One region of the Streptomyces sp. NPDC052107 genome, then DNA from elsewhere that is predicted to be linked to it. Evidence: riboswitches for the same ligand, from Rfam matches in the RefSeq annotation. Region 1 holds a riboswitch; each other region holds the start of a gene.

What was found. A riboswitch is a leader RNA that binds a small molecule or an ion and turns the genes downstream of it on or off. The one in region 1 is predicted to bind cyclic di-AMP.
Region 2: it holds a riboswitch for cyclic di-AMP, as region 1 does, so the genes downstream of both, AB0M27_RS24300 (M23 family metallopeptidase) here and AB0M27_RS17405 (NlpC/P60 family protein) in region 1, are expected to answer to the same signal.
Region 3: it holds a riboswitch for cyclic di-AMP, as region 1 does, so the genes downstream of both, AB0M27_RS35050 (M23 family metallopeptidase) here and AB0M27_RS17405 (NlpC/P60 family protein) in region 1, are expected to answer to the same signal.

What each region holds. Positions count from the first base shown of each region.
Region 1 covers NZ_JBFAWG010000013.1:123,260-126,523, reverse strand. Annotated here, with positions in the region: gene AB0M27_RS17410 (tellurite resistance/C4-dicarboxylate transporter family protein) at 1-214, opposite strand, end outside; gene AB0M27_RS17405 (NlpC/P60 family protein) at 657-1,853, opposite strand; cyclic di-AMP (ydaO/yuaA leader) riboswitch at 1,861-2,029, opposite strand; gene pcrA (DNA helicase PcrA) at 2,291-3,264, shown strand, end outside.
Region 2 covers NZ_JBFAWG010000023.1:23,322-26,585, forward strand. Annotated here, with positions in the region: gene AB0M27_RS24295 (GntR family transcriptional regulator) at 1-434, opposite strand, end outside; gene AB0M27_RS24300 (M23 family metallopeptidase) at 634-1,380, opposite strand; cyclic di-AMP (ydaO/yuaA leader) riboswitch at 1,393-1,556, opposite strand; gene AB0M27_RS24305 (pitrilysin family protein) at 1,806-3,194, opposite strand; gene AB0M27_RS24310 (pitrilysin family protein) at 3,191-3,264, opposite strand, start outside.
Region 3 covers NZ_JBFAWG010000056.1:21,024-24,287, forward strand. Annotated here, with positions in the region: gene AB0M27_RS35045 (aldo/keto reductase) at 1-686, opposite strand, end outside; gene AB0M27_RS35050 (M23 family metallopeptidase) at 758-1,786, opposite strand; cyclic di-AMP (ydaO/yuaA leader) riboswitch at 1,794-1,940, opposite strand; tRNA gene AB0M27_RS35055 (tRNA-Met) at 2,252-2,325, shown strand; gene AB0M27_RS35060 (dihydrofolate reductase family protein) at 2,386-3,264, opposite strand, start outside.

The DNA of each region.
Region 1 (3,264 bases):
TCGCCCAGCGCTGCCGCTCGCCGACCAGTCGCAGCGCGAACTCCGCGGCCAGCGCGGCCCAGGCGACGCACGCCAGCGCCAGCACCACCCGGGAGACCGCCTCGTCGCCGGTCATGTGCAGCCCCACCGACAGGATGCCGGTCGCCATCACGGCGGCCCCGGCCGCGGGGGACCGCCCCGCCCACCACGCGCGCAGATCTGAGATGCCGGGCATGGGCCCGATGCTAGGGAGCCGGGGCGTCGCTGCCCGGAAGGGCACGCGCGCGTGAAGACCGAAAACGCCGGTACGCGTGCGTGAGGCCGGAAGAGCGGGCAGCCCGCGCGTGGACACAGGAAAGCCGACACGTGCGCGTGGGCGGATGAAGGGCCGCACGCGGGCGGGGACGGAGAAGACCCCGGCACGCGCACGTGGACGAAGAAGAGGCCGCACGCGCGCGTGGGCGCGAGAAACGCCGGTACGCGCACGTGGATGGCCACGTGATTCGCCGACGCGCGCCTGGAGGCCAAGGCACCGTCACGGGCGCGTGGCAGCCCGAAACGTCGGCACGCGCGTGGCAGCCCAAGACATGGGCACGCGCCCACGCGGCCGTCCGATTCGCCGGTACGCCCGCGTGGAGCGTCGAAGGGCTGAGGCGCGCCCGTGCCCGGGGCGGGCCTCAGCCCGGGCGGACCACGCTGTGGATGATCGACTCTCCGCCGTAGTAGATGGACTCCTCGCGGACGTACGCGCCCGGCTTCGGGGCGTGGATCATCATGCCGTTGCCTATGTACATGCCGACGTGGCTGATGTCGTCGTAGAAGAAGATCAGGTCGCCCGGGCGCGCGTCGGCGAGCGAGACCGTGGTGCCCGCATTGACCTGGTCGTACGTGGTGCGCGGAAGTGAGACGCCGCCGGCCTTCCAGGCGGCCTGGGTGAGGCCCGAGCAGTCGTAGGAGTCCGGCCCGGTCGCGCCCCACACGTACGGCTTGCCGATCTGTGCGCGGGCGAAGGCGATCGCCTTCTCGGCCTTCGTGTCGTACGAGCTGGATGTGGTGGTGGACCCGGTCGAGCCGGAGCCCGTCGAACCGGATCCGGACCCGGACCCCGTGGACGAGGAGGACGAGGAGGACGAGTCGGCCTGCTGTTGAGCTGCCTGCTGCTGGGCCGCCTGCTGCTTCGCCAGCTCGGCCGCCTTGCGCGCCGCCTCCTGCTGCTTCTCCCGCTCGATGGCGGCCAGCCGGGCTTTCTCCTGGGCGTTCAGCCGCGACAGCAGCTCACGGGCCGAGGCCAGTTTCTTCTGGACGGTGGACTTGGCGGTCTGCAGGTCGTGCTGTGAGACGTTCAGCGTCTGCAGGCTCTCCGCGGCCTCCCGCCGCTTCTTCATGGTCGCGGCCTGCTCGCCGATGTAGTCGTCGACCGCGGTCTTCTCCCGCGAGGTCAGCCGGTTCATCAGCTGGGTCTGGTCGAAGTAGTCCTGCGGGTCGTTCGCCAGCAGGAAGGTGGCCGTGTCGGGAGCGGCGGCGCCGGTGCGGTACTGGGCCGCGGCGAACGAGCCCAGCTCCTCGCGGGCCTTGTTGAGGCGTTCGGTGCGCTGGGCGAGGTCGTCGCGGAGGGCGTCGACGCGGCCCCTCTGCTTACCGGTCCGCTCCTTGGCCGCGTTGTACTTCTGGGTCGCCGACTCCGCCTGGCGGTACAGATCGTCGACCTTCTTCTCGACCTCCTCCAGGCTCGGCTTGGCGTGATCGGTACTGGGGGCGGCCTCTGCGGTCTGCGAGAGCACGGCCATGGAGGTGAGGGCGGCGGTGGCGAGGGCGGGGGTGCGAAGACCCGTTCCGATGGTCCCGCCGGGGCGCGGCTTGCGGTGCGACGCCAAGGGAGGCGACTCCTTCCAATGGGCCGCCTACCGGGTTAGCTGTCGGGTTCGGGCGGTGGTTCGGAAGGGTTGCCCTACGGCGGCGTCCCGGGTGGGAGCCGGCCGATTCACCCCAAGGTCGGTGGGTCCCCGGCTCCGGGCGCCCTGCGGCGCGCCGGACTCGGCGGAGGCCGCGCGGCCCGGCGAGGTTCGCCGGTAGGGGTCGTACGGCCCGGACGCACGCTAGCCAACTCGTGTGACTCCTGTGAAGGTTGGTGCGTGATATGTCCGATACATTTTCGTGACCTGAGCCAGGTTTCGCTCCTGTGTCATCGGACGGTTCCCCTGTGTGAGCAGGATGCGGGCCGCTCGGCGGTCAAGATCAACTGTGTTCCGGACCGGCCATGTTCCGGGGACGGCGACCGGTTGTCGGTGGGGCGCCCTAGACTCGTAGAGCGATGAGCAGCCTCTTTGACGACAGCTTCCTGGCGGACCTCCAGGCCCCTCGCGGGCGTGAGGAGGAGCCCCCGCCGCCGCCCGAGGACGATCACGCTCCGGAGCCGCTTCCGGACGATCTGTTCGGCGGGAAGTTCGACGTGCCGCCGGACCGGGACGCGTACTACCGCGACGGCGCCCCGCGTCCCGCCCTCGACGCGGCGGCCCTGCTGGCGGGGCTGAACGACAACCAGCGCGCCGCGGTCGTGCACGCCGGCTCCCCATTGCTCATCGTCGCCGGCGCCGGCTCCGGCAAGACCCGTGTGCTCACCCACCGCATCGCCCACCTGCTCGCCGAGCGGCACGTGCACCCGGGCCAGATCCTCGCGATCACCTTCACCAACAAGGCCGCGGGCGAGATGAAGGAGCGCGTCGAGCAGCTCGTCGGCCCGCGCGCGAACGCGATGTGGGTGATGACCTTCCACAGCGCGTGCGTGCGCATCCTGCGCCGGGAGAGCAAGAAGCTCGGATTCACGTCGTCGTTCTCGATCTACGACGCCGCCGACAGCAAGCGCCTGATGGCCCTGGTCTGCCGCGACCTGGACCTCGACCCAAAGCGCTTCCCGCCGAAGTCGTTCAGCGCGAAGATCAGCAACCTGAAGAACGAGCTGATCGACGAGGAGGACTTCGCCGCCCAAGCCACCGACGGCTTCGAGAAGACCCTCGCCCAGGCCTACGCGCTCTATCAGTCGCGGCTGCGCGAGGCCAACGCGCTCGACTTCGACGACCTGATCATGACGACGGTCAACCTGCTGCGCGCCTTCCCGGACGTCGCCGAGCACTACCGCCGTCGCTTCCGGCACGTTCTGGTCGATGAATACCAGGACACCAACCACGCCCAGTACGCGCTCGTACGGGAACTCGTGGGCACGGGAGAGCGCTCCGCCGAGGACGGCGACACCCCGCCCGGCGAGCATGACCTCCCGCCCGCCGAACT
Region 2 (3,264 bases), on a different contig from region 1:
GCGGTCAGCGAGGGGCTGCCGCAGGCCTGGGCGAGCGTCTCGTGGAACCAGCCGCCCAGCGAGCGCAGATCCTCGCTGTGTCCCCGCCTGGCCCGCTCCTGGCCCAGCCTGACCAGGCCGCGCAGCACTTTCAGATGGGCCTCGGTGCGCCGCTGGGCAGCCCGGGCGGCCCCGAGCGGCTCCAGCAGCAGGCGCATGTCCAGCAGGTCGGCGGCCTCCTGCTCGGTCGGCTCGGCCACACACGCGCCCGCGTGCCGGCGGGTCACCACGAAGCCCTCGGCCTCCAGGGTGCGCAGGGCCTCGCGGACGGGGACGCGCGAGACGCCGTAGCGGCGGGCGAGGACTTCCTCGGTCAGTCGGCCGCCGCGCTCGTAGACACCCGCGACGATGTCATCCCGGATGGCCGTGCACACCGAGTGCGCCGGAATACGCATGACCGACCTCCGCCTTAATCCCCGTGAAACGTCGACGATGGACGCGTGTTCCGTGACTCTATTCCAATGAGCCGGAATTTCCGACGGCGGACCGGAATCCATGGATATTTTTTGGTCAGCGGATCGGGTCGCGCCCGCGAAAAAACGACGAAAGCCCGGCTCGGTGAGCCGGGGCTTCGCATGCCGCGCGAGGGGGGCGTCAGACGTTCACGCCGTGCTTGCGGAGGTAGGCGACGGGGTCGACGTCCGAGCCGTAGTCGGGGGTCGTGCGGGCCTCGAAGTGCAGGTGCGGGCCGGTGGTGTTGCCGGTCGCGCCGGACAGGCCGATCTGCCGGCCCGGGGTGACCTGCTGGCCCACCGAGACGCCGATCGACGACAGGTGGCCGTACTGGGTGTACATGCCGTCGGCCATCTTGATCACGATCTGGTTGCCGTACGCGCCGCCCCAGCCGGTGGAGACGACGGTGCCGGAGCCGACCGCGTGGACGGGGGTGCCGCTCGCCGCGTGGAAGTCGATGCCGGTGTGCGAGCCGGAGGACCACAGGGAACTGCTCGCCCGGTAGCCGGTGGAGACGTAGGAGTTCGCGATCGGGGCGACGAAGGTGTTCATCAGGCGCTTGCGCTCGGCCTCCCGGGCGGCGCGGGCCCTGGCCTCGCGCTCCTGCTTCGCCTTCTCGGCGGCGGCCTCCTCGGCCGCCTTCTGCTCGGCGGCCTGCTGCTGCGCGGCGGCCTGCGCGTCGATGTGCTCGGCCACGTCGTCGCTCAGGGTGAGGACCGGCGTGAGGCCGGTCTGCTCCACGGTGTTCTCGGCGGCGAGCGCCGGGGAGGCGGCGAGGGTGCCGATGACACCGGTGGTGGTGAGGGCCGCGATGCCCGCCGCCTGAGCGGTGGTGCGCTTGACCCGGCCGGGCTTGCGGTGCTTCCCGGTGGCGCACATGAACGCCATGGAGTGGCTGGTCCTTTCCTTCCCTCTCGCCTACCGGGTTAGCTGACGGGTTCGGAGCAGGAAGGTCTCCTACGGGCCCCCTCGCGGCTCGCGCGGGCGCCCGATTCACCCCAGGGACTGCGTGGGTCCCCGGCTCCCCTGGCTCGCGCCGTACGGGGACTCGGCGATGGCTGTCCGGTGCCGCGGGTGCGGCGCACTGCCTACCGACGAACAGCCTGGGCGACGCTACGTAAGCCCGCTTTCGAACCCCAAACCGATCCGGGCTTTTGTAGCGCATCCCACAGGGCAGACAGGCAACCTCCGCCTCAAATCGGGCATCTGGGGAAGGGTCTGGAACAGCGGAGGCCCTGACGGTCCGTAGACCGTCAGGGCCCCACGCGCGTGTGCGGCCTCTCGGGCGTACCCGGCCGCTGCGACGGCTCGCCCTACTCGGCCGACACCACGGTCACTTCACCGATGCCGAGCGCCTCCACCGGCGCCTTGATCTGGGCGGCGTCACCGACGAGGACGGTCACCAGGCGGTCCACCGGGAAGGCGTTCACGACGGCCGCCGTGGCCTCCACCGTGCCCGTCGCGGCCAGCTGCTGATACAGCGTCGCCTGGAAGTCGTCGGGCAGGTACTGCTCGACCTGGTCGGCCAGCGTGCTCGCGACGGCCGCCGCGGTCTCGTACTTCAGCGGCGCCACCCCGACGAGGTTCTGCACGGCCACGTCCCGCTCGGCGTCGGTCAGGCCGTCCGCCGCGAGGGCGCGCAGCACCTTCCACAGGTCCTCAAGCGCCGGGCCGGTGTTGGGGGTGTCCACGGAACCGCTGATGGCGAGCATCGACGTGCCCGTGCCGTCCGGCGCGGACCTGAGGACCTGGCCGAAGGCGCGCACACCGTAGGTGTAGCCCTTCTCCTCGCGCAGGACGCGGTCCAGGCGGGAGGTGAGGGTGCCGCCCAGGCAGTAGGTGCCGAGCACCTGGGCGGGCCACACACGGTCGTGCCGGTCGGGGCCGACGCGGCCGATGAGCAGCTGCGTCTGCACGGCGCCGGGCCGGTCCACGATAACCACGCGCCCGGTGTCGTCGGCGGTCACCGGCGGCACGGGCCGCGGCTCGCCCGGGGTGCCGGTCCAGGCGCCCAGGGTGTCGCCGAGCAGCGCGTCCAGGTCGACGCCGGTGAGGTCGCCGACCACGACCGCCGTGGCCGTGGCGGGGCGTACGTGCCGGCCGTAGAAGGCGCGTACGGCGGCGGCGTCGATCTTCTCGACGGTCTCCTCGGTGCCCTGGCGGGGGCGTGACATGCGCGAGACCACCGGGAACAGCTCCTTGGAGAGCTCCTTGGCGGCCCGGCGGGAGGGGTTGGCCAGCTCGTGCGGGATCTCGTCCAGGCGGTTGCGGACCAGCCGCTCCACCTCGCTGTCGGCGAAGGCGGGCGCGCGCAGCGCGTCGGCGAGCAGGCCGAGGCCCTTGGCCAGGCGGGAGGCCGGGACCTCCAGGCTGAGCCGGACGCCGGGGTGGTCGGCGTGCGAGTCCAGCGTGGCGCCCGCGCGCTCCAGCTCGGCGGCGAACTCCTCGGCGGAGTGCTTGTCGGTGCCCTCGGAGAAGGCCCGCGCCATGATCGTGGCGACGCCGTCCAGGCCCGACGGCTCGGCGTCCAGGGGCGCGTCCAGCAGCACCTCGACGGCGACGACCTGCTGGCCGGGGCGGTGGCAGCGCAGCACGGTCAGGCCGTTGTCGAGCGCGGTGCGCTCGGGCGCCGGGAACGCCCACGGCCTGGCCTCGCCGGGCTGCGGCTGGGGGTGGAAGTCCATGGTGGCGAGCTGGGTCACTTGGCCGTCTCCTCGTTCTCGTTCTCGTCGGCGCCCGCCTCTACGGTGGCCTCCTGCTCCGGGTCCTCGG
Region 3 (3,264 bases), on a different contig from region 1:
TCGACCTGGGTGCCGGGGCGGTACTTGCCGGTCAGGAAGCCCGCGGCGAGGGAGAAGTAGGGCACCGAGGACAGGCCCTCCTTGGCGGCCAGGTTCTGCAGCGGGCCCTCGTAGGTGTCGCGGGAGACCAGGTTGTAGTGGGGCTGGAGGGCGACATAGCGGGCCAGGCCCTCACGGTCGGAGAAGTCGAGCGAGGCCTTCAGGCGCTCGGGGCTGATGTTGGAGGCGGCGATGTGACGGACCTTGCCCGCCTTCACCAGCTCGTCCAGCGCGCCGATGATCTCCTCGACCGGGACCTCGGGCTTGTCGAAGTGGGTGTAGTAGAGGTCGATGTAGTCGGTGTCCAGACGGCGCAGGGAGGCGTCCGCGGCGGCCTTGATGTTGGCGGCGGACAGTCCCTGGAACTCGGGGTGCTGGCTGACCTTGGTGGCGATGACGACACGGTCACGGTTGCCGCGGGACTTGACCCACTTGCCGATGACCGTCTCGGACTCGCCGCCCTTGTGGCCCTCGATCCAGGCCGAGTAGGAGTCCGCGGTGTCGATGAAGTTGCCACCGGCGGCCGTATAGGCGTCCAGGACGGCGAAGGAGGTCTCCTCGTCGGCGGTCCAGCCGAAGACGTTGCCGCCGAGGCAGAGCGGGAAGACCTCGAGGTCGGAGGAACCGAGTGTGCGCAGAGAAGTCATGCTCTACATCAACACCGGCGGCGGATGATCGCATTCCGCCGCCGGTGCGAAGTCCCTCGTACGGACGGCTGTCAGGGGTTGAGGCCCTTGTCGCGCAGCCACGGCGCCGGGTCGACGGCGGTGGCCTGGCCGTTCGGGTGGACCTCCAGGTGGAGGTGGGGGCCGGTGACGTTGCCGGTGGCGCCGACGCGGCCGATGACCTGGCCGGTGGAGACCTTCTGGCCGACGGAGACGTTGATCGATGACTGGTGGCAGAACCACAGCTCGGTGCCGTCGTCCAGGGTGATGACGGTGCGGTAGCCGTAGGCGCCCGCCCAGCCGGCCTGGGTCACCGTGCCGCTGTGGACGGCCTTGATGAGAGTGCCGGTGGGGGCGGCGAAGTCGAGGCCGGTGTGGTAGCCGGAGGACCACATCGCGCCGGGCTGCCCGAAGGTGCCGGTGATCGTGTACGAGACGACGGGCAGCTGGTACTGCTTGGCCAGTTCGGCCAGCCGCTTGGCCTCGGCGGCCTTCTCGGCGTCGGCCTCCGCCTTTTCCTTGGCGGCGGCGGCCTTGGCGGCGGCCTCCTTCTCCGCCTTGGCGGCCGCGGCGGCGGCCTGCTGGTCGGCCGCGGCGATCGCGGCGGCGGTGGCCTTGTTGTCGGCCTGGCCCTTCTGCTGCTCGGCCTGGGCCATGATCCGGTTGCGCAGGGCCTCGCCGGCGTTGCCGCTGTCGGCGCTGTCGGTGGTCACGCCCACGTGGCTGAGTCCGGTGGTGGTGGCCTGCGGCGTGTCGGAGGAGCCGCCGTCGAAGATGTGCTCGACGGAGTCCAGGTCCGGCATGGATATGGAGACCGGCGGCTTGCCGGTGTTGGCGCTGGCCATGCCGCCCGCGCCGACCGCGGCCATCACGCCGACGCCGAGGACGGTGGAGCTGCGTGCGAAGCCGCCGCGCTGCTTGGCGACGCGGTGCCGGCCACGGACCGGGGCGACGGAGTCCTCGGTGGGGTCCCACTCCTCCCAGGGCCCCTCCTCGGCGCGGTAGGCGCCGTAGCCGAAGGTCTCCGGCTGGGCTTGCGCGGGCACGAACGGGGCTTCTGGGGCGGGCCGGTTGGACGCCACTCGGGCGCACTCCTTTCCTTCCTCCGCCTACCGGGTTAGCTGACGGGTTCGGAGCAGGAAGGTCTCCTACGCGCGTATACCGGCTGGCATCCGCGCGATTCACCCCAATGTGGTGGTTCCCCGGTTCCCTTGCGGGATTCGGCGCGTGCACACGGAGCCGCCTCTTGTGACGGCTGGGACAACCGCGCTGCGTTATCGAACGTTAATAGACCTGGCAGCCACTTTCCAAGCCGTTCGGCTTGATCATTAACGCTTTCGACGGCGGACTTACCGGTCAGGAGCACTGCAAACCGGGCGAGTTGGCCATCGCTCAGGAGCGTCCGCGTTTTTGATGGTGACTCAGATGTTATGCGGAGGGCGGTCGTCCGGTCACCGTCGGTGAAGGCGATCACGGGCGTGGTGCGGCGTGGGCGACCGGTGTGCGCCGATCGGATGAGTGCGTGGTGTACAGTAGAGACACAACGACGCGGGGTGGAGCAGCTCGGTAGCTCGCTGGGCTCATAACCCAGAGGTCGCAGGTTCAAATCCTGTCCCCGCTACTGAAGGCTCAGGGCCCGGAATCTCTTGGATTCCGGGCCCTGAGCCTTTGATCGGGCGCCTCAGCCCAGCAGATGCCCGTTCGGCGCCTTGGCGGGTCCCTCCAACTCGGGCAGGACGACCACCTCGGCACCCGCCTTGACCAGAATCCCCGTACCGTCGGCCGCCGCCACGAACGTGTCCGGCTCGCGCCAAGCAGTGACCACCCGCCGTACCCCCGCCCGAAGAATGAGCTCGGCACAGGGCGCGGGCCGCGAGGCCCGCCGGGCGCAGGGCTCCAGGCTGCTGTACACCGTGGCGGCAGCCAGTCGCGGATCCGCCGGGTCGATCTTCGCGAGCGCGGCCTCCTCCGCATGCACCACGGGATCGTCACCCTCCCGGGAGTGCCCGCGGGCCAGCTCCGTACCGTCGGCGGCCACCACCACCGCGCCGACGCTGAACGCCGTCTCCGAGGGCGGACACAGCGCGGCGAGTTCACATGCGGTGCGCAGCCAGTGACGGTCGGCGGCGGTGGCGACGGGACCGCTGCCGGGCGCGGTGGGCTCGTAGCGCATGAGAACCACGTCCTCGATACGGCGGGTCTCGGTCAGGCGCAGCCGACCGGCCTGGTAGTTGCCGGGGCCGAACAGACGGGGCGCGGCCGGGTCGCCGACGAAGAGCGGCGCGAGGACCAGCTGGAGCTCGTCGGCGAGGCCCAGCTGCAGCAGCTGGGTGTGGACCGTGCCGCCGCCCTCGACCATCAGCCGTCCGACTCCGCGCACGTCGTGCAGGTGGGTCAGCAGGGCCCGCCAGTCGAGGCCGGGGCCGAGCGGGACGATGTCGGCGGCGTTGCCGACGCGGCGGGCGGCCTGCTCGGCGCCCTGGTCGGTCGTGTAGACGAGCTTGGCGCCGCCGGTGTGCCAGAAGTTTGCGTCGGGGTCGAGGTCGCCGGTGGCGGTGAC